DNA from 3 places in the Streptosporangium becharense genome. Region 3 is predicted to be linked to each of the others. Evidence: riboswitches for the same ligand, from Rfam matches in the RefSeq annotation. Region 3 holds a riboswitch; each other region holds the start of a gene.
What was found. Region 3 has a riboswitch for cobalamin ahead of F4562_RS00045 (ABC transporter substrate-binding protein). Riboswitches for the same ligand answer to the same signal wherever they lie in the genome.

Region 1 (5,533 bases), 6.6 Mb from region 3:
ATCGCGGTGCTGAAGGCCGACGGGTTCAACACCTTCGCCAGCGACGCCCGGGAGACGGCCAAGGAGCCGCTGACCGTCGACTGGGAGGCCGGTCACTACGACACCGGCGGCTACGAGCACTACCTGCTCAAGGAGATCTCCGAGCAGCCCGAGACGCTGGCCAGGACGCTCCGCGGGCGCCTGGACGACCGCTTCCACATCGCCCACCTCGGCGGGCTCAACATGGACGCGCGGGAGACCCGCTCGTTCCGCCGGGTGAAGATCATCGGCTGCGGCTCCGCGTACTACTCGGGGCAGATCGGCGCCCAGCTCATCGAAGAGCTGGCGCGCATCCCGGCCGACGCGGAGCCGGCCAGCGAGTTCCGCTACCGCGGCCCGGTCGTGGAGGCCGACACCCTCTACGTGGCCATCAGCCAGTCGGGGGAGACCTACGACACCCTCGCCGCGGTCCAGGAGCTCAAGCGCAAGGGCGGCCGGGTGCTCGGCATCGTCAACACCGTGGGCAGCGCCATCGCCCGCGAGTGCGACGGCGGCGTCTACCTGCACGCCGGGCCCGAGGTCTCGGTGGCGAGCACGAAGGCGTTCACCTCGACCGCCGTGGCCTTCGCCCTGCTCGCGCTGCACCTGGGCCGGGTGCGCGACCTCTCGCCGGCCGACGGCCGCCGCATCTGCGAGGGCCTGCGCAGGCTGCCCGACCAGATCAAGGAGATCCTCGCGCTGGAGCCGCAGATCAAGGAGCTGGCGGAGAAGTACGCCGAGGTGCCGAGCATGATGTTCGTCGGCCGGGTCCGGGGCTACCCGGTGGCCCGAGAAGGCGCGCAGAAGCTCAAGGAGATCTCCTACGTCCACGCCGAGGCGTACCCGGCCAGCGAGCTCAAGCACGGGCCGCTGGCGCTGATCGGCCCGGGGATGCCCACGGTGGCGATCGTCCCCGACGACGAGCTGCTCGACAAGAACCTCACCACGCTGGGCGAGATCCGTGCCCGGGGCGGGCGGGTGCTCATGGTCGGGCACCGCGCCGCCGACCCCAAGCTGGCCGACGACTGCGTCGTGGTGCCGCGCAACGAGATCGAGCTGGACCCGATCCTGCTGACGATCCCGCTCCAGCTCTTCGCCTACCACGCGGCCGTGGCGCTGGGCCGGGACGTCGACAAGCCCCGCAACCTGGCCAAGAGCGTCACGGTGGAGTAGATCCACCCACTCCGCATCTCCTCGGTGCGGCCCCCTCGGTAAGGGCTCGGCGATAACGGCCCCGGGCGTGTGACATGAGGTGACACGCGGGTAGCCCGAGATGTACGGGGTGCCGGGGGGGAGGGGCGCTCATGCGCCGCAGGGGGTTTCTGGCGCTGGTCACCGGGGTGGTGGCCGCCGCGGGCTGCGGCCCGGCCGGCGGTCCGGCCGGCACGGCGGTCGACCGGCTGTCCGTCGTCGCGCCCGCCGTCCGCGGGCAGGGCTGGGAGGCGATGCCGCGCACCCTGGCCGGGGTCCTGACCCGGTGCCGCCTGGCCAGGGCCGTCGAGATCGTCGACCACCCGGCCGGGGCGGGCTCCGCCGTCCTGGACCGGCTGGGTTCCCCCGGCGGCCCCTTCACGGGCGAGGGCAGGGTGCTCGTCGCCGGGATGTCACTGGTGGCGGGTGCGGAGATCGCCGGCACCGCCCCCCTGGTCGGCGCCACCACCCCGCTCGCCCGCCTCGTGGGCGACTGGGCCGCCCTGGTCGTCCCGGACGGCTCCCGGCTGCGTTCCTTCGACGACTTCGCCGCCGGCGTCCGCCGGGACCCGGCGGGGCTGGCGGTCGGCGGCCGGCTGGAGGGCGGCTCGGACCACGTGCTCTACGGCATGATCGGCAAGTGCCTGGGGGCCGACGCCCGGCTGCTCGACTACGCCGGGTACCTCACCGCGGCGGACGCCGCCGAGGCGCTTCACCTCGGCCGGGTGGCCGCGCTCCTGGGGCCGGCCCGGTCGTTCCGGTCCGGGATCGCCGCCGGCCGGCTGCGTCCCCTGGTGGTCTCCTCGGGGGAGCGCGTCGACGGGATCGACGCGCCGACGCTCATGGAGCTGGACGTCCGGCTGGAGTACAGCGACTGGTGCGGCCTGCTCGGCCCGGCGCGCATGGCGGAGGCGGACCTGGACGCGGCGGTCGCCCTGTGTGACAGGATCGACGCGGCCCCCGACTGGCGGGCCCGGTGCGCGGCCAACGGCTGGAGCCGGGTCTATCTCAGCGGCGACGACTTCCGCCAGTGGTTGTCCACCGAGACGGCGCGCACCCGCGAGGTGCTGCATGACCTCGGACTGTTGAAGTCTTCCGACACAACTTGTTGGGGTAGTTGCGTCCGACGCCACTAGATGTAGGATCCTGCTCGTTGCTGGTTCGCCCCGGGAGGGGCGACGAGAGAGGGAACCCGGTGAGATTCCGGGGCTGCCCCGCAGCGGTGAACGGGAACGAAAGCCGTCATTGAGCACTGGGTGCGTCATGCCCGGGAAGCGACGGCCGGTAGGCGTGTGCACGGTGCCCGTGAGTCCGAAGACCTGCCGGTGACGTAAGTGTCCAGGGCCTCGTGGGAGGGCCCGCGGACGAGGCGGTCCGGCGTGCCCGGAATCGCTCGTATCCGCGTGCCCGTCCTCCGGGAGCCGCACGGGGAATTCGAACGAGCGAGGGGCAGGACGTGACGCACACCGTGGTCGACGCCGCAGGGGAGACCGCCGGAACGGGCGGGCAGGACGCCGCCGGGCGGGACGCCGGGACGGGAATCCGGGGCACGCGGACCGGTGGGACCGGTGGGGCGTCGGAGGCCGACCGCAGACTGGCCATCGACGAGGCCGCGGCCCGGGTCATCACCGACCCGGAGAACTCCAGGGTCGCCGCCGGGTTGCTGGCCGGGCTGATCGCCGACGAGGCCGCCGGGCACGGCGTCTTGAGCTTCTCCGACTCCGTCGCCGCCACCCACGCGGCCGGACTGGTCGCCGACCGGCTGGCGGAGTTCGTGGCCGTCAACGCCGCGGCGCTGGACGCGCTGGTCGACACCGGGGCCGACGACCGGTTCGAGTACTTCGGGCTGCGCACGGTCTACGACCGCTACCTGCTGCGCCACCCGGAGACCCGCAGGGTCCTGGAACGCCCGCAGCACTTCTTCCTGCGGGTCGCCTGCGGCCTCTCGGAGACGGTCTCCGAGGCCGCCGAGCTCTACCGGCTCATGGCGACGCTGTCCTACCTGCCCAGCTCGCCCACCCTGTTCAACTCCGGCGCGCGCCGGCCCCAGCTGTCGTCCTGCTTCCTGCTCGACTCCCCGCGCGACGAGCTGGAGGCCGTCTACGAGCGCTACGGTCAGGTCGCCCGCCTGTCGAAGTACGCCGGGGGCATCGGCATCTCCTGGAGCCGGGTCCGCTCCCGGGGGTCGCTGATCCGGGGCACCAACGGCCACTCCAACGGCATCGTGCCGTGGCTGCGCACGCTCGACGCCAGCGTCGCCGCGGTCAACCAGGGCGGCCGCCGCAAGGGTGCGGCCTGCGTCTACCTGGAGACGTGGCACGCCGACATCGAGGAGTTCCTGGAGCTGCGCGACAACACCGGCGAGGACGCGCGCCGCACGCACAACCTGAACCTGGCGAACTGGATCCCGGACGAGTTCATGCGCCGGGTCGAGGCCGACGGCACCTGGTCGCTGTTCGACCCCAAGGACGTCCCGCACCTGGTCGACCTGTACGGCGCCGCCTTCGACGAGGCGTACCGCGCCGCCGAGGCCGAGGGACGGTTCGTCAGGCGGATCCCGGCCCGCACCTTGTACGGCCGGATGATGCGCACCCTCGCCCAGACCGGCAACGGCTGGATGACTTTCAAGGACGCCGCGAACCGGACCTCCAACCAGACCGCGCGTCCCGGGAACGTCATCCACCTGTCGAACCTCTGCACCGAGATCCTGGAGGTCACCAGCGACGCGGAGACCGCCGTCTGCAACCTGGGCTCGGTCAACCTCGCCGCCCACCTGGACGCCTCCGGCGGCGACCTCGACTGGACGCGGCTGCGCGCCACCGTCCGCACCGCGGTGCGCTTCCTGGATCGCACCATCGACCTGGGCTTCTACCCGACCTCCGAGGCCGAGGCGGCCAACCGGCGCTGGCGTCCGATCGGGCTCGGCGTGATGGGCCTGGCCGACGTGCTGTTCGCGCTGCGCCTGCCGTTCGACGCCCTCGAGGCGATGGCGCTGTCCACCCGGATCTCCGAGGAGATCGCGCTCGCCGCGTACGCCACCTCCGCGGACCTGGCCGTCGAGCGGGGCCGCCACCCCTCCTACGACGACACCAGGGCCGCCGCCGGGGTGCTGCACCCCGACCACTACGGGGCGGGGACCTCCGCGGAGTGGACCACGCTGCGCGAGCGGATCGCGGTGACCGGCCTGCGCAACTCGCTGATGGTCGCGATCGCCCCCACGGCCACCATCGCCTCCATCGCGGGCTGCTACGAGTGCATCGAGCCCCAGGTCTCCAACGTCTTCAAGCGCGAGACGCTCTCCGGGGAGTTCCTCCAGGTCAACCGATACCTGGTCCGGGATCTTTCGGCGCGCGGGCTGTGGACCCCGCAGATCCGCGACGCGATCAAGGCCGCCGACGGGTCCGTCCAGGACATCCCGCAGATTCCCGCGGACCTGAGGCTGCTCTACCGGACCGCCTGGGAGCTGCCGCAGAAGGCGCTGATCGACCTGGCCGCCGCGCGCGCACCGTACATCGACCAGTCGCAGTCGCTGAACCTCTTCATGGCCACCCCGACCATCGGCAAGCTCTCCTCGATGTACGCCTACGCCTGGAAGTCGGGCCTGAAGACCACGTACTACCTGCGCTCACGCCCGGCCACCCGGATCGCCCAGGCCACCGTGGCGTCCTCCGCGGCGTCCCCCGTGCGGCCCGCGGCGCCCGGCGGGCCCGTGCCCGACCCGGAGGCCGTCGCCTGCTCGCTGGAGAACCCCGAGTACTGCGACGCCTGCCAGTAGACGCCCCTCATCCCCTTCCGAAAGGCACCGCCCGATGCTGCTCGACCCCGGCATGGATCTCACCCTGCGGCCGATGCGCTACCCGGAGTTCTACGAACGCTTCCGGGCCGCGATCCGCAACACCTGGACCGTGGAGGAGGTGGACCTCGCCTCCGACCTGGCGGACCTGGCGAAGATGACGGCCGAGGAACGCCACCTGATCAACCGGCTCGTCGCGTTCTTCGCCACCGGCGACTCGATCGTGGCCAACAACCTGGTCCTCAACCTCTACCAGCACGTCAACGCACCCGAGGCGCGCCTGTATCTCAGCAGGCAGCTCTTCGAGGAGGCCGTGCACGTCCAGTTCTACCTGACCCTGCTCGACACCTACCTGCCCGACCCGGACGAGCGGGCCAAGGCGTTCGCCGCGGTCGAGCACATCCCCTCGATCCGCGACAAGGCGGAGTTCTGCTTCCGGTGGATCGACTCGCTGGGCGGGCTGACCCGGCTGGAGACCCGCGAGGACCGGCGGGCGTTCCTGCTCAACCTGATCTGCTTCGCGGCGTGCAT
Region 2 (5,533 bases), 850 kb from region 3:
CTCGGCCCGTACCGGCAACGACCGGATCGGCTGTATCGGATTCCCTCCAGAGTGGCGGCCGAGGTCGGGGGAAGCGGCGAGGCGACCCTCGGCATTCTCGCGCATGACGTCGTACGGCAACAGGGCTCGCTGATCAAAAAGATCAACGGATACCTGCCCGACAACCTGCCGGGCTGGACTCTGGATGTGAGCGATCAGGGCGGGGGAATGCACTCCGTGGTGTTCCGTTCCACCATCGACGACACCCTGCAGATCAACCTCGGCGACGCGGGCACCGGGGTGGCGCAACTCCTGCCGATATTGGTACAGCGCGCCATGGACGCGGCGACTCCCCCCGCCCACCCGATCCTGGAGATCATCGAAGAACCGGAGCTTCACCTGCACCCGTCCGCACACGCGCTGGTCGCGGACCTCCTGCTCGACTCAGCCCGGGAGTCGAACGTCAGGTTCCTCGTCGAGACGCACAGCGAGACCTTTCTTCTCCGGCTCCGCCGCCGCGTGGCAGAAGGGAATGCCTCCCCCGACACCATAGCGATCTACTTCGTGGAGCACAGCGGAGGCGCAGCCCAAGCCCGACGGATCGGCATCGACTCCCTCGGGAATCTCGACTACTGGCCGCGCGGTGTCTTCTCCGAGGATTTCGAGGAGACGCGCAAACTGGCAGCCGCACAGAAAGAGCGGTTCACGCCCGATGCGCGTTGAACTGAGCGGCGAAGTCCTCTCGACCGATGCCCTCGCTGCGGATGTCCTGGAGTTCATGAGGCTCTTCACCCGGGGAGTCCACAACTGGGTCCTCGATCCGGAAGACATCGAGGAGGTCTCCACCTATCTCCATAGGCACGCCCCCATGCTGGCGCATGCCTACACGGAGTTCGCGATCAAGACCAGCGTGGTCAGTCAGGCATGGAGCGTCACCGACCAGCCGACGCTCTTCGTCTCTCGCGTGACGATCGAAGACGACCTGCACGACCTTCGCCAACCCGCCGTCCTGATCGTCGAGGACGCGGTTTCCGACAGGTGTTTCCTCCAAGGCATAGCACACGTTTTCGACGGTGACGACGTGATGGACGCCATTGTGGAACGCAGGTTGGAACTGCTGCACGGCGGCGGCAAGGATCGCGCCTGCGCACAGGCGCCTTCAGCACGGGAACGCTTCAGACGCACCTCTCGTGTCGCCCTCTTCCTAGACAGCGATCGCCTGACCCCCGGTGAGACCACCAAATGCCACAGACTGGCGGAGCGACTTGAGCCTCTGGGCATCGCCGTTCACATCCTGAACTTACGGGAAGCGGAGAACTACATTCCTAGCGAGGTCCTGCGTGGAGCACTACGACCCCGCGAGGCCTCACGGCTGCTGGACCAGCTGACTCAGCTCACTCCCGAACAGCGCGGTCACTTCGACATGAAACACGGATTTCCCAAAGCGAGGGAAGACGGCCTCCGCGTTCCCCCAGGACACCAGAATCTGTACGACGGGGTGCCGGACAGAGTGATCGATAAGCTACGGACGGGCTTCGGGACCAAGTTGACCGAGCTCCTCGAACGCGAAGCCGCGAGCGGAAAGCTCACGGCTGAACATTTCGAGGACCTCGGCAAAGGGGTGGTCGAGGAGCTGCATGCGATTCTCACCATGCTCAGAAAGATCATCTAGAGGTGGAAATGCCCGACGACAATGAAGAGATCACCGTACTACCGGAGATCTACCTCCTGGAGCAGATCCTCAACATGATCGCTGCCGGCGAGCTCCGGGTTCCGAAGTTCCAACGTCCCTTCGTCTGGCGACCAGAGCAGATGCTCAACCTCTTCGACAGCATAGAACGCGGTTATCCCATCGGGAGCCTGCTGATCTGGCAGACCAAACAGCAGCTCGCCAGTCTCGACGAGATCGGCGGGCTGAAGATCCCCCCGCATCGGCCGGGCAGTCAGGTCGCCTACATCCTCGATGGTCATCAGCGTCTGTCCACCCTCTTCGGAGGGTTGAAGCGCCCCTCAGACGCTCCTCGCTCCACGGAACAGCGCGACTGGATGTGGTGGATCTATCGAGTCCTGGGGGATGGCGACGACAGGTCCACCCGATACCGGCACTGGAAGTACGGGGATCGCGCTCCCCATACCTACCTGCCGATGGGCTCGATCCTCCGGACGATGGATTTCCTCGCCTACGCACGCGAGTTGTCACAGGCCAGGGTTCCGGGCGGCGACATCACTCCGTTCATCGACGAGGCCGAACAAGTCGCCCAGCGGATCAAGCAGTACAAGATGGCCGCGGTCCGCCTGGTCGGCGGTTCGCTGACCCATGCAGTGGAGGTGTTCTCGCGGGTCAACAGCAGCGGTCAGTCGATGACGCCGGATCAGATGGTGACCGCGCTGACCTACGCCACGACCGGCCCGGACAGCCTTGCCGACCGGATGGAGGCCATCCAGGAACGCATCGCGGTCTCGGGCTTCGGCGAGATACCCTCACTCACGATCTTCCGCGCCATCCTTGCGATCTCTGGAGAGGAGGACGTACAGGACACCCGTTGGGAGGCCCTGGCCAAGCGAGTGGAGGGTGGGCTGCTCTCCGCGGTGGAAGCCACCGACCTCGCCCTGGAACAGGCGGTTGACTTCCTCCGGTCCCATGCCGGGGTTCCGCTGGCACGCCTGGTCCCTTACAACCTGCAGATCATGCTGCTGGCCGCCTTCTTCCACTTCTGCCCAGAGCCCGACAAACGGCAACTCGTCTTGCTGAGGCGATGGTTCTGGACGACCTCGTGGTCCGGGCACTTCGCCGGAGCCAACACCACCCAGGTCAGGCAGTCACTCCAAGAGATCAAGGACTTCGCTGCGGGGAACGGCACCCTCCGCCTCGGCGACCAGCACGCCCGACCTTTTCCACAACGTTTCGATCTGCGTAGCGCGCGAGTACGGGCTTTCATCCTGTGGGAGCTCAAGGAGTTTCCCCATCGCGTCAACCCCGACGGGACTTCTCTCGATCCCAAGAATCTGCTGGCCACATCCCATACCGAGGCATACCGGCACGTTGTCAATAGGCGTGGCATAGAGGGAACGTCCAGTCCGGCCAATCGACTGGTGATGACGACACCCTCCCGGATCTCCGTGCGGCAGGCGTTGATCGATCTGGACCCTTTGACGGAGGAAGCTGTGACACGCACGCACGGCATTTCCCACGAGGCCCTGCGCCGGCTCCGGGAAGGGGACGACGCGGGATTCATCGAAGTCCGTCTGGCGGACCTGGCCGCCAGAGAGCGGGAGTTCATGGCCGAGCTGGGTGTCAAACACGCCGACGAGCTCCTGGGAGAGGCTGATATCGACACGGAGTGAACGGCCTCCGCCCCTCGGAGGGAGGCGGTGGCGCAACGATTGAACGCGCCGCCGTTCCTCACCGCCGACCGGCGGGCGGGGTTCACCCGTCCGCGCGCCCGCCAGGACGCGGCTTGCGCGTTTCCGCCCTTTCAGAACCCGGTAGTACAGGCAACGGGCTGCGCCTCCCGACCCGAGGCGTGCGGGACGGGCCGGCGACGCGTCGCGGCGGGGTGAAGGCGTACAGGTCCAGGATGTCGGGCGGCGCGGCGACACCCGGGCCGCCCGCCCGCACCCAGGCCGCGACGTCCTCCGTCGCCGCCGGATCGTTCACCAGCCCCAACCACACCGGGCGGCCACCGGCGGCCCGTCCCGCGGCCGAGGGCCGCACCACGACCACGTTGGCCCGTTCGCACACGCCCAGGCACTCCGAGACGCCCACCGGCATCCGCTCGCTGAGATACGCGACCTGCTCCGCGTGATCGACGCCGCGCACCTTGGACGTGCCGCAGCAGCAGTCACGGCACACGGTGACCCGGCACGGCACCGGATCGGTCGTCCCCATGGGCATACCGACGCTTCCTCCTCCCCGGGGAGATCCGCCCCGGCTTCGTCGAGGAGGCGACCGCGCGAGTCTCCTGGCTCTCGGGTCACCGCTCGCCCCGGCCTTCCCACCCGCGTGCGGGCAGTGGCGTCGTCGGGGTCCGCTCGCCGATCACAGTGGCGGGACCGCGCCGGATTCGCACCGGTTTCCTCGTTCCGCCGTCGCCTACCCGGCCATACTGACACAGCACTACAACTCCGACATAACGGCGACACGGAGTGGACAGGATCACCGCACCCCGGAACACCGGTGACCGCCCGCCGCGAACGGGACGACGCGCGCGGACGTACGGTGGATCACGAATACGCCGGTTTCCTACCGGATGGAGTTCCGGGAACCGCCCTGACCGGTCAGGGAGCCAGGCGGGTCAGGCCGTCGCGGACCCGGACCGTCGCCGGATGGTCGGGCCCGTACAGGCGGCCGAGATCGTCGAGCAGGCCGGCGAGCGTGCTCCGGGCGGACTCGACGTCACCCGTGCTCTTCTGCAGCTCACCGATCTGCCTGCGCAGTTCCAGGGTCCGCGGGTCGTCCGCCGAATACGCCCGCAACTCGTCGGCGAGCAGAGCGTGCATCAAGCGGAGCGCCAGGCCGCTGTCGCCGAGATGCACATGACAGGTGGCCTCCTGCATGCGGCACTGGAAGACCCGCTCATCGTCGGCGTGGTACCGCTTCGCCAGATCCACGGCGAGCCGGTGGAAGGCGGGGGCGGCGCGGCGGTGGTCTCCGGCCTTTCCCCGACCCGCTTGGCCAGCAGCGGCAGAACGAACTCGTCCAGCTCAGGCGGGACGTCGGGCCGGAACCGCCGCACCCGGGGCGGCGCGGTGTGGATCTGCTGCTCGTACACGCCGTACTCGGTGGGTCCCGTGAACAGCCTCCTCCCGGTGAGCAGTTCGTGCAGGACGCACCCGAGGGCGTAAAGGTCGCTCTGCGGCGCGAGCGTCCCGCCCCGGATCTGCTCAGGCGGCATGTAGGACGCGGTACCCATCATCTGACCGGTCCGGGTGAGCCGGGACAGCCGCTTGTCGTAGCTGCCCCAGACCTCCCCCATGCCTCCCTTGCCGAGGTGCACCTCGTCGAGTTCGTACCGTTCGAGGATGACCGTACGCTCAGCCACCGCGCCTCCGGGCGTCACAGAGAGAAGATCGACAAGGGGAATCCACTCGGGGGTGGAGGGTTCCATCGAGGAGACCGTCGAAGCCGGACCGCACCAGATCGTCGCCGATCCTCCTGATCTCGTGGACGGAGTCCTCGAAGGCCAGGAGCCGGCGGAAGGCGTCGCCGTACGCGCGTTGCTCGTCGATGGGCAGGCGCGGCAGCCGGGCACGACGAGGGTCCATCCGGGTGGAGGAGCCCAGGCGCGTGCTGGTCTCCCCGGTGACCCGAAGGCAGCCGGCGAGGAAGTGCGGGTCGAGCCGCTCGGGGTCCGTCCGGAACAGCAGGAGCTGTGGTCCGAGCGCGGCCCCGCCCTCCCGCATCACCCGGACGACCGTGTCGCCGCGGGGAACGAGCGGGGCGACGACATCACCCCGCTCGGTGACGATCAGCCCGGGTTCGTCCTCGGTGCGTCCGCTGGGAGCGCGGCCGAGCAACAGGTCCTTGGCCGTCAGGACGGGAAGGCCCCCCTCC
Region 3 (5,533 bases):
CGGCCGCGTCGACCGCCTCCAGCGAGGCGGCCACCAGACGGTGGTCCTCGACGGTGTCGCCGTCGAGGAGCCGCTTGTGCGGGGTGCGTCCCATGGCCACGACCTCCCGGACGGTGAGGTCGAAGTCGCCGCCCGGCTCCTGGACGACCGCGGCCACCACGCTGGCCAGCGCGCGGACGCTCAGCGACCAGGCGTCGCGTCCCCCGACGAGCACCTGCCCGGTGTCGGGCCGCAGCACCCGGTACACGGCGCGCAGCAGGGTGGACTTCCCGCTGCCGTTGGGGCCGACCAGCCCGACCACCTCACCGGGGGCGGCGTTCAACGACAGGTCGTGGACGATCCTGCGTGCTCCGGCGCTGAGTGAGACGTCCTCGATCCGCAGATCGGCGCCGCCGGGATCGCCGGGGCCGGTCCTGTCGTCCCGGGCGCCTGTGGAGCCCGCGTCGTTCCTGCTGCCCTTGCCGCTCCTGCCGTTCATGTCGTCGATGTCGTTCACGCCGCGTGCGCCTCACGGCGGCGGGCCTGCCGGCGCATCAGCCACAGGAAGAACGGGCCGCCGCACAGCGCGGTCAGCACGCCCACCGGGATCTCCTGCGGGGCGGTGACCGTGCGGGCGGCGACGTCGGCGCAGACGAGGAAGGCCGCCCCGCCGAGCGCCGCGGCCGGTATCAACCGGCGGTGGTCGCCGCCGACGACGAGGCGCGCGGCGTGCGGCGTCATCAGCCCGACGAAGCCGATGGGCCCGGTGGCGGCGACGAGCACCCCGGTCACCACCGAGAGCAGGACGAACATCCGGACGCGGAAGCCGCGCACGTCCAGGCCCATGGTGGCGGCGGCCTCCTCGCCGGCGAGCAGCAGGTTGAGCGACCGGCCCTGCAGGAACAACGCGACGGTGGCGGCCGTCAGCACGGCCGCCGGCAGCCACAGCGTCTCCCAGTGCACCCCGCCGAGCCCGCCGAGCGTCCAGGAGAGCACCTCTCGCGACTCGTTCTCCCGGTCCGCCGTCAGCAGCAGGAAACTGGTCAGCGCCGAGAACACCGAGGCGACGGCGACCCCGGCCAGCACCAGGTGGACGGAGGTGATCCGGCCGCCGACCCGGGCCGTCACGTACACCAGTGACAGCGCCGCCAGCGCACCGGCGAAGGCCGCCAGCGACAGGGACGGCCGGGTGCCGAACAGCGCGAAGCCGGAGACGATCGTCAGAACGGCGCCGAAGGAGGCACCGGAGGAGATGCCGAGCAGGTAGGGGTCGGCCAGCGGGTTGCGGACCAGCGCCTGCATCGCCGTGCCGACGACCGCCAGCCCGGCGCCGGTGACCGCGCCGAGCAGCACGCGCGGGGCCCGCACGTCGAAGACGATCGTCTCGCGTGTCCGCGTCCAGGTGACCTCGGACGGCCACGGCAGGCCGGCGCGGTGGCCGAGGACGCCCCACACCTCGCCGGCGGGCACCCGCACCGAACCGAGGCCGAGCCCCACCGTCATCGAGACCAGCAGGGCGGCCGTCAGCAGGACCAGGACGAGCGCGTACGGCGGGCGGGACCGCCGGGCGGCTCCCCCGGCGAGGCGGGGAAGGCGGCGCCGGAGCGCCGGTCCGGTCACCGGAACCGCTCGGGATGCAGTTGCCCGGCCAGTTCCTCCACGGCCTGCGGGGGCCGCACGCCGACGACGGTCGCGGTGAGCGGCAGCACCGCGAACCTGCGGTTCTTCACGGCGGGGACGTCGGCGAGGGCCGGCTGCGACTGCAGGAACCTCTTCTTCTCGGCCACGTTCCCCGGGTCGCCGTAGTCGTAGATGACGATGACCTCGGGCCTGCGGTCGACGACCTGCTCCCAGGAGACGTCGCCGAACACCTTGTCGAGGTCGCCGAAGACGTTGCTGCCGCCGGCCAGGCGGATGATCTCCTGGCCGATGCCGGTGCCCCCGGCGGTGAACGCCGTCTTGTCTCCGCTGTCGTAGACGAACACCGGCACCGGCCGGACGCCGCCGAGCTTGCCGGTGACCGCGTCGACACGCCGCTGCATGTCCTGCACGAGTCGTTCGGCCCGGTCGGCGACCCCGAAGATCTTCCCGACGGTGCGGATCTCCTCGTGCACGTGGTCCATGGTCAGCCGGCCGGCCGCGCAGTACTCCAGGTTGAGGTGGGTGTCGATGCCCGCGTCGGCGAACGCCTTGCGGGAGCGGCCCTCCTTCTCCGCGAACGCACTGCCGTAGCCGCCGTAGACCAGGTCGGGCCCGGCCTCCAGCACGGTCTCGAAGGAGGGCTCCTTGGCCGACAGCTCCGGGATGCGCTCGTACGCCTGCCGGTACTGCGCCAGCACCTCGGAGTCGGGGAAGGCCGTGCCGGCCATCGAGGACTCCAGGCCCAGGGCCAGCATCAGCTCGGCCGGGTGCTGGTGGATGGTCACCACCCGTGACGGGGGCCTCCGGTAGGTGGTGCGCACCCCGCAGTTGTCCACCGTCACCGGGAAACCGGCCGCGGCGGCGCCCGGCCGGGCCCCTCCCGGGCCGCCCGCCCGGGTGCCACCCGGGTCGCCTGCGCCGCCGCAGGCGGTCAGGAGCAGGGCGGCGACGGCCGACACGATGCCGCCGACGACGGCCGGACGGCGGGGACGCCGCCCGCCGGAACCGCCGGGAGATGGGGGAATGCCGAACACAGGAGCCTCCTGAGGTGTCCACGCGCCTCGAACGGACGTCGCGACGGCCCAGTCTCCTGACTCCCGGATCGGCGCTCACCCCGACCTTCCCGCTCGCGCAGTGGTCGACGTGGGGTTCGCTCCCCGGTCACAGTGGCGGGACCGTGCCGGACTCACACCGGCTTCCTGGTTTCCGTCGCGGTGACGATTAAAGCAGCATCCCCGTGCGTCACGACCGGCGGGGCGCCGTGGACGCGGACCGTGCTCACCGCACGGTGAGCACGGCCTCGCCCCACGGGCGACGGCCGGCCAGGTCACCGATCGCCGCGGAGCCGGATTGTCGGAGGGTGACGCTACGGTGGCGTCGGCCGAGCTTCGGTCTCCCGGCGGCAGGCCGGGCATCGACACGGAAGGCACCAGCACATGACCGTCGCCCTCACCGGTGACCCCCGCCCCGGCGGCGGGCGGGCCGGGCTCCCCCGCCCCCTTGCGAGCGTTGTGGGGTCCGCGCGTGGCTGACCGCAAGCACGGCCGCCCCGCGCCGGAGACGCACTCGACCGTCGCGGCCGAAGACTGGTACGGCGACGACCTGTCGGGGCAGAGCCACGAGCGGGTCGCCTTCGTCGGCGTGGACATGACCGAGACGGAGAGCCGGGGTGCGGTCTTCTCCGAGTGCACCTTCCAGGATGTCCGTTTCAATGCCTCCACGCACTCCGACACGGCGTTCCTGAACTGCACCTTCGTCCGGTGCACGTTCTTCGACGCCACCTTCACCAGGTGCAAGTTCGTCGGCAGCGTGTTCGACCGCTGCACCTTCGACCTGCTGAAGGTCAGCGGCGGAGACTGGTCGTTCGCCGGCCTGCCCGGGGCCGACCTGCACAGCGCCTCCTTCGTCGACGTGCGGCTGCGTGAGGCCGACCTCACCGGCGCGCGCTGCGAGGGCGCCACGCTCCGCGGGGCCGACCTGGCGGGCGCCTGGCTGCACAGCGCCAAGCTCTCCCGTTGCGACCTGCGGGGCAGCGAGCTGTCCTCCCTCGACCCGTTCAATGTCGAGATGAAAGGCGCGATCGTCGACATCCAGCAGGCCGTGGTGATCGCCGAGGCTCTGGGCCTGGAGGTGCGTCCCGGCTGAGCCGCCGGCGCCCGCCCAGCCCCGGCCCGGGGCACGATCGCGTCCAGGCCGGGGCCCAGCCGGCGGGGGGGCGATCGCACCCGAGCCGGAGCCCGGGTGCGATCGCCCCCCGCCGGGCGTCACCTGGTGGCGCCGGCCACCCACTTCGGCGCGCCGTACTGGTAGGCGCCGAGGCTCGGGACGGGGTCCGTCGAGCCGTCGTTCACACCGGGCAGCGGGATCGCCGCGTTCCGCGCCGGCGAGGCCTCGGACAGCCGGTAGTCGTGCCGCGCCGGGTCGGCGAACAGCGGGTCCACGTCGGCCGGCAGGTTGTTGGACAGCACCATGCCGCCGTTCGTGGCGTCCTTCAGCCCCCGGATCGGGCCGATGTTGTTGTACACCTTGGTGCCGGTCGAGGCGTTCGGCTCCTTGACGTAGAACATCGTCATGCCGCCGGTGTTGTTGTAGACGAGGTTGTCGCGCGAGCCGCTGCCCAGGCCGTTGAGCATGACGGTGCCCTCGGAGTTCCCCCACCCCACGTTGTTCGCGATGGTGATGTTGCTCTGCCCGTTGTCGGCGTAGACACCGGAGACCGCGAACGAGGTGACGCCCGCCGGCGGGGTGCCGTCGTGCAGGACGTTGTGATCGATCGAGGTCCGCAGCATGTCGGCGGCGCAGCAGGTGTAGATCGCGGCCGTGTCCAGGCTCAGCCGGGCGTACAGCGAGATGTCGTTGTAGGCGATCCGGTCCGGGCCGGGCGTGCCCCCGATGACGGTGTCCCACTGCAGGTTGACGCCGCTGCGGCCGACCCGGTAGATGGTGTTGTTCGTCACCGTCTGGCTGTTGCCCTGCACGGCGACCCCCGCCGCGTAGGTGCCCATGTAGTCCACGTCGTGGATCATGTTGTTGTGCGCGGTGTTCCGCTGCCCGCGCAGGGCGATGCCGTTGCCGGCGCTCAGCGAGAGGTCGCTGTTGACGACCTTGTTGTCCGTGCCGTTGAGGACGATGCCGGTGTCGGCGACGCCCCTGGTCACGGTCGATCCGCAGTCGGTGCCTCCGCGGGTGATGTCGGTGTAGTGGGACAGGTACGTGCCGGTGACGCCGTCGATCGTGACGCCGGTGCTGGCCACGCCGGTCTCGATGGTCGAGGCGAAGAGGCCGACGCCCGCGACCGTCGTGTGGCTCGCGTTCCTCAGGTCGAAGGCCAGCGACCGGGTCTTCGCCTCGATCACGTGCCGGTTGGGGGTGTCCTCGCCGTAGAGGTAGAGCCGCTTGCCGGCCGGGTCGTAGAACCAGGTGCCGGGGTGGGCGAGCTCGCCGATCTTGCCGGAGAGCGCGTACCGCGTCTCCTTCGGCACCACCTTACGGACGCAGGGCGGCACCGCGTCGAGGGTCACGGACCCCGCGTCGGAGTTCTTGATCGTGGACGTCGCCGTCACGTACCAGTAGCTCGTCAGCACCCGGGCGCCGTTCCAGTACCCGGCCGGGCGGGTCAGCGCGTCGTCGACGATGGTGGCCTCGGCGCTGCCGGGGCCGGCGTACTCCCGCACCGGGTCGAGCAGGTCGAGGCCCGGGTACGGGAACTGCGCCTCGACGTTCATCTTCCCGTCGGTGAAGGTCTGGACGGTGGTGACGTCGGAGCCGAGGTCGGCGCGCGCGCTGTGGACGTGGCCGGCCTCCACCGCCCTGCTGAACGGCGAGTCCGCCGCGAACGGGTCGGTCTCCGCGATGCGCGCCACATCCCGGGCGGTCACCTTCGACCAGCCCTTGATCCGCGTCGTACCGCTCA

Region 1: it holds a riboswitch for cobalamin, as region 3 does, so the genes downstream of both, F4562_RS28740 (ribonucleoside-diphosphate reductase subunit alpha) here and F4562_RS00045 (ABC transporter substrate-binding protein) in region 3, are expected to answer to the same signal.
Region 2: it holds a riboswitch for cobalamin, as region 3 does, so the genes downstream of both, F4562_RS03735 ((2Fe-2S) ferredoxin domain-containing protein) here and F4562_RS00045 (ABC transporter substrate-binding protein) in region 3, are expected to answer to the same signal.

What each region holds. Positions count from the first base shown of each region.
Region 1 covers NZ_JACHMP010000001.1:6,591,486-6,597,018, forward strand. The annotation lists gene glmS (glutamine--fructose-6-phosphate transaminase (isomerizing)) at 1-1,191, shown strand, start outside; gene F4562_RS28735 (tripartite tricarboxylate transporter substrate-binding protein) at 1,323-2,345, shown strand; cobalamin riboswitch at 2,350-2,550, shown strand; gene F4562_RS28740 (ribonucleoside-diphosphate reductase subunit alpha) at 2,666-4,984, shown strand; gene F4562_RS28745 (ribonucleotide-diphosphate reductase subunit beta) at 5,019-5,533, shown strand, end outside.
Region 2 covers NZ_JACHMP010000001.1:851,129-856,661, forward strand. The annotation lists gene F4562_RS03720 (AAA family ATPase) at 1-702, shown strand, start outside; gene F4562_RS03725 (hypothetical protein) at 692-1,651, shown strand; gene F4562_RS03730 (DUF262 domain-containing protein) at 1,660-3,324, shown strand; gene F4562_RS03735 ((2Fe-2S) ferredoxin domain-containing protein) at 3,407-3,874, opposite strand; cobalamin riboswitch at 3,915-4,116, opposite strand; gene F4562_RS03740 (hypothetical protein) at 4,258-4,479, opposite strand; gene F4562_RS03745 (protein kinase domain-containing protein) at 4,479-5,021, opposite strand; gene F4562_RS03750 (hypothetical protein) at 5,014-5,533, opposite strand, start outside.
Region 3 covers NZ_JACHMP010000001.1:5,417-10,949, forward strand. The annotation lists gene F4562_RS00035 (ABC transporter ATP-binding protein) at 1-496, opposite strand, end outside; gene F4562_RS00040 (FecCD family ABC transporter permease) at 493-1,599, opposite strand; gene F4562_RS00045 (ABC transporter substrate-binding protein) at 1,596-2,654, opposite strand; cobalamin riboswitch at 2,684-2,866, opposite strand; gene F4562_RS00050 (pentapeptide repeat-containing protein) at 3,145-3,765, shown strand; gene F4562_RS00055 (right-handed parallel beta-helix repeat-containing protein) at 3,885-5,533, opposite strand, start outside.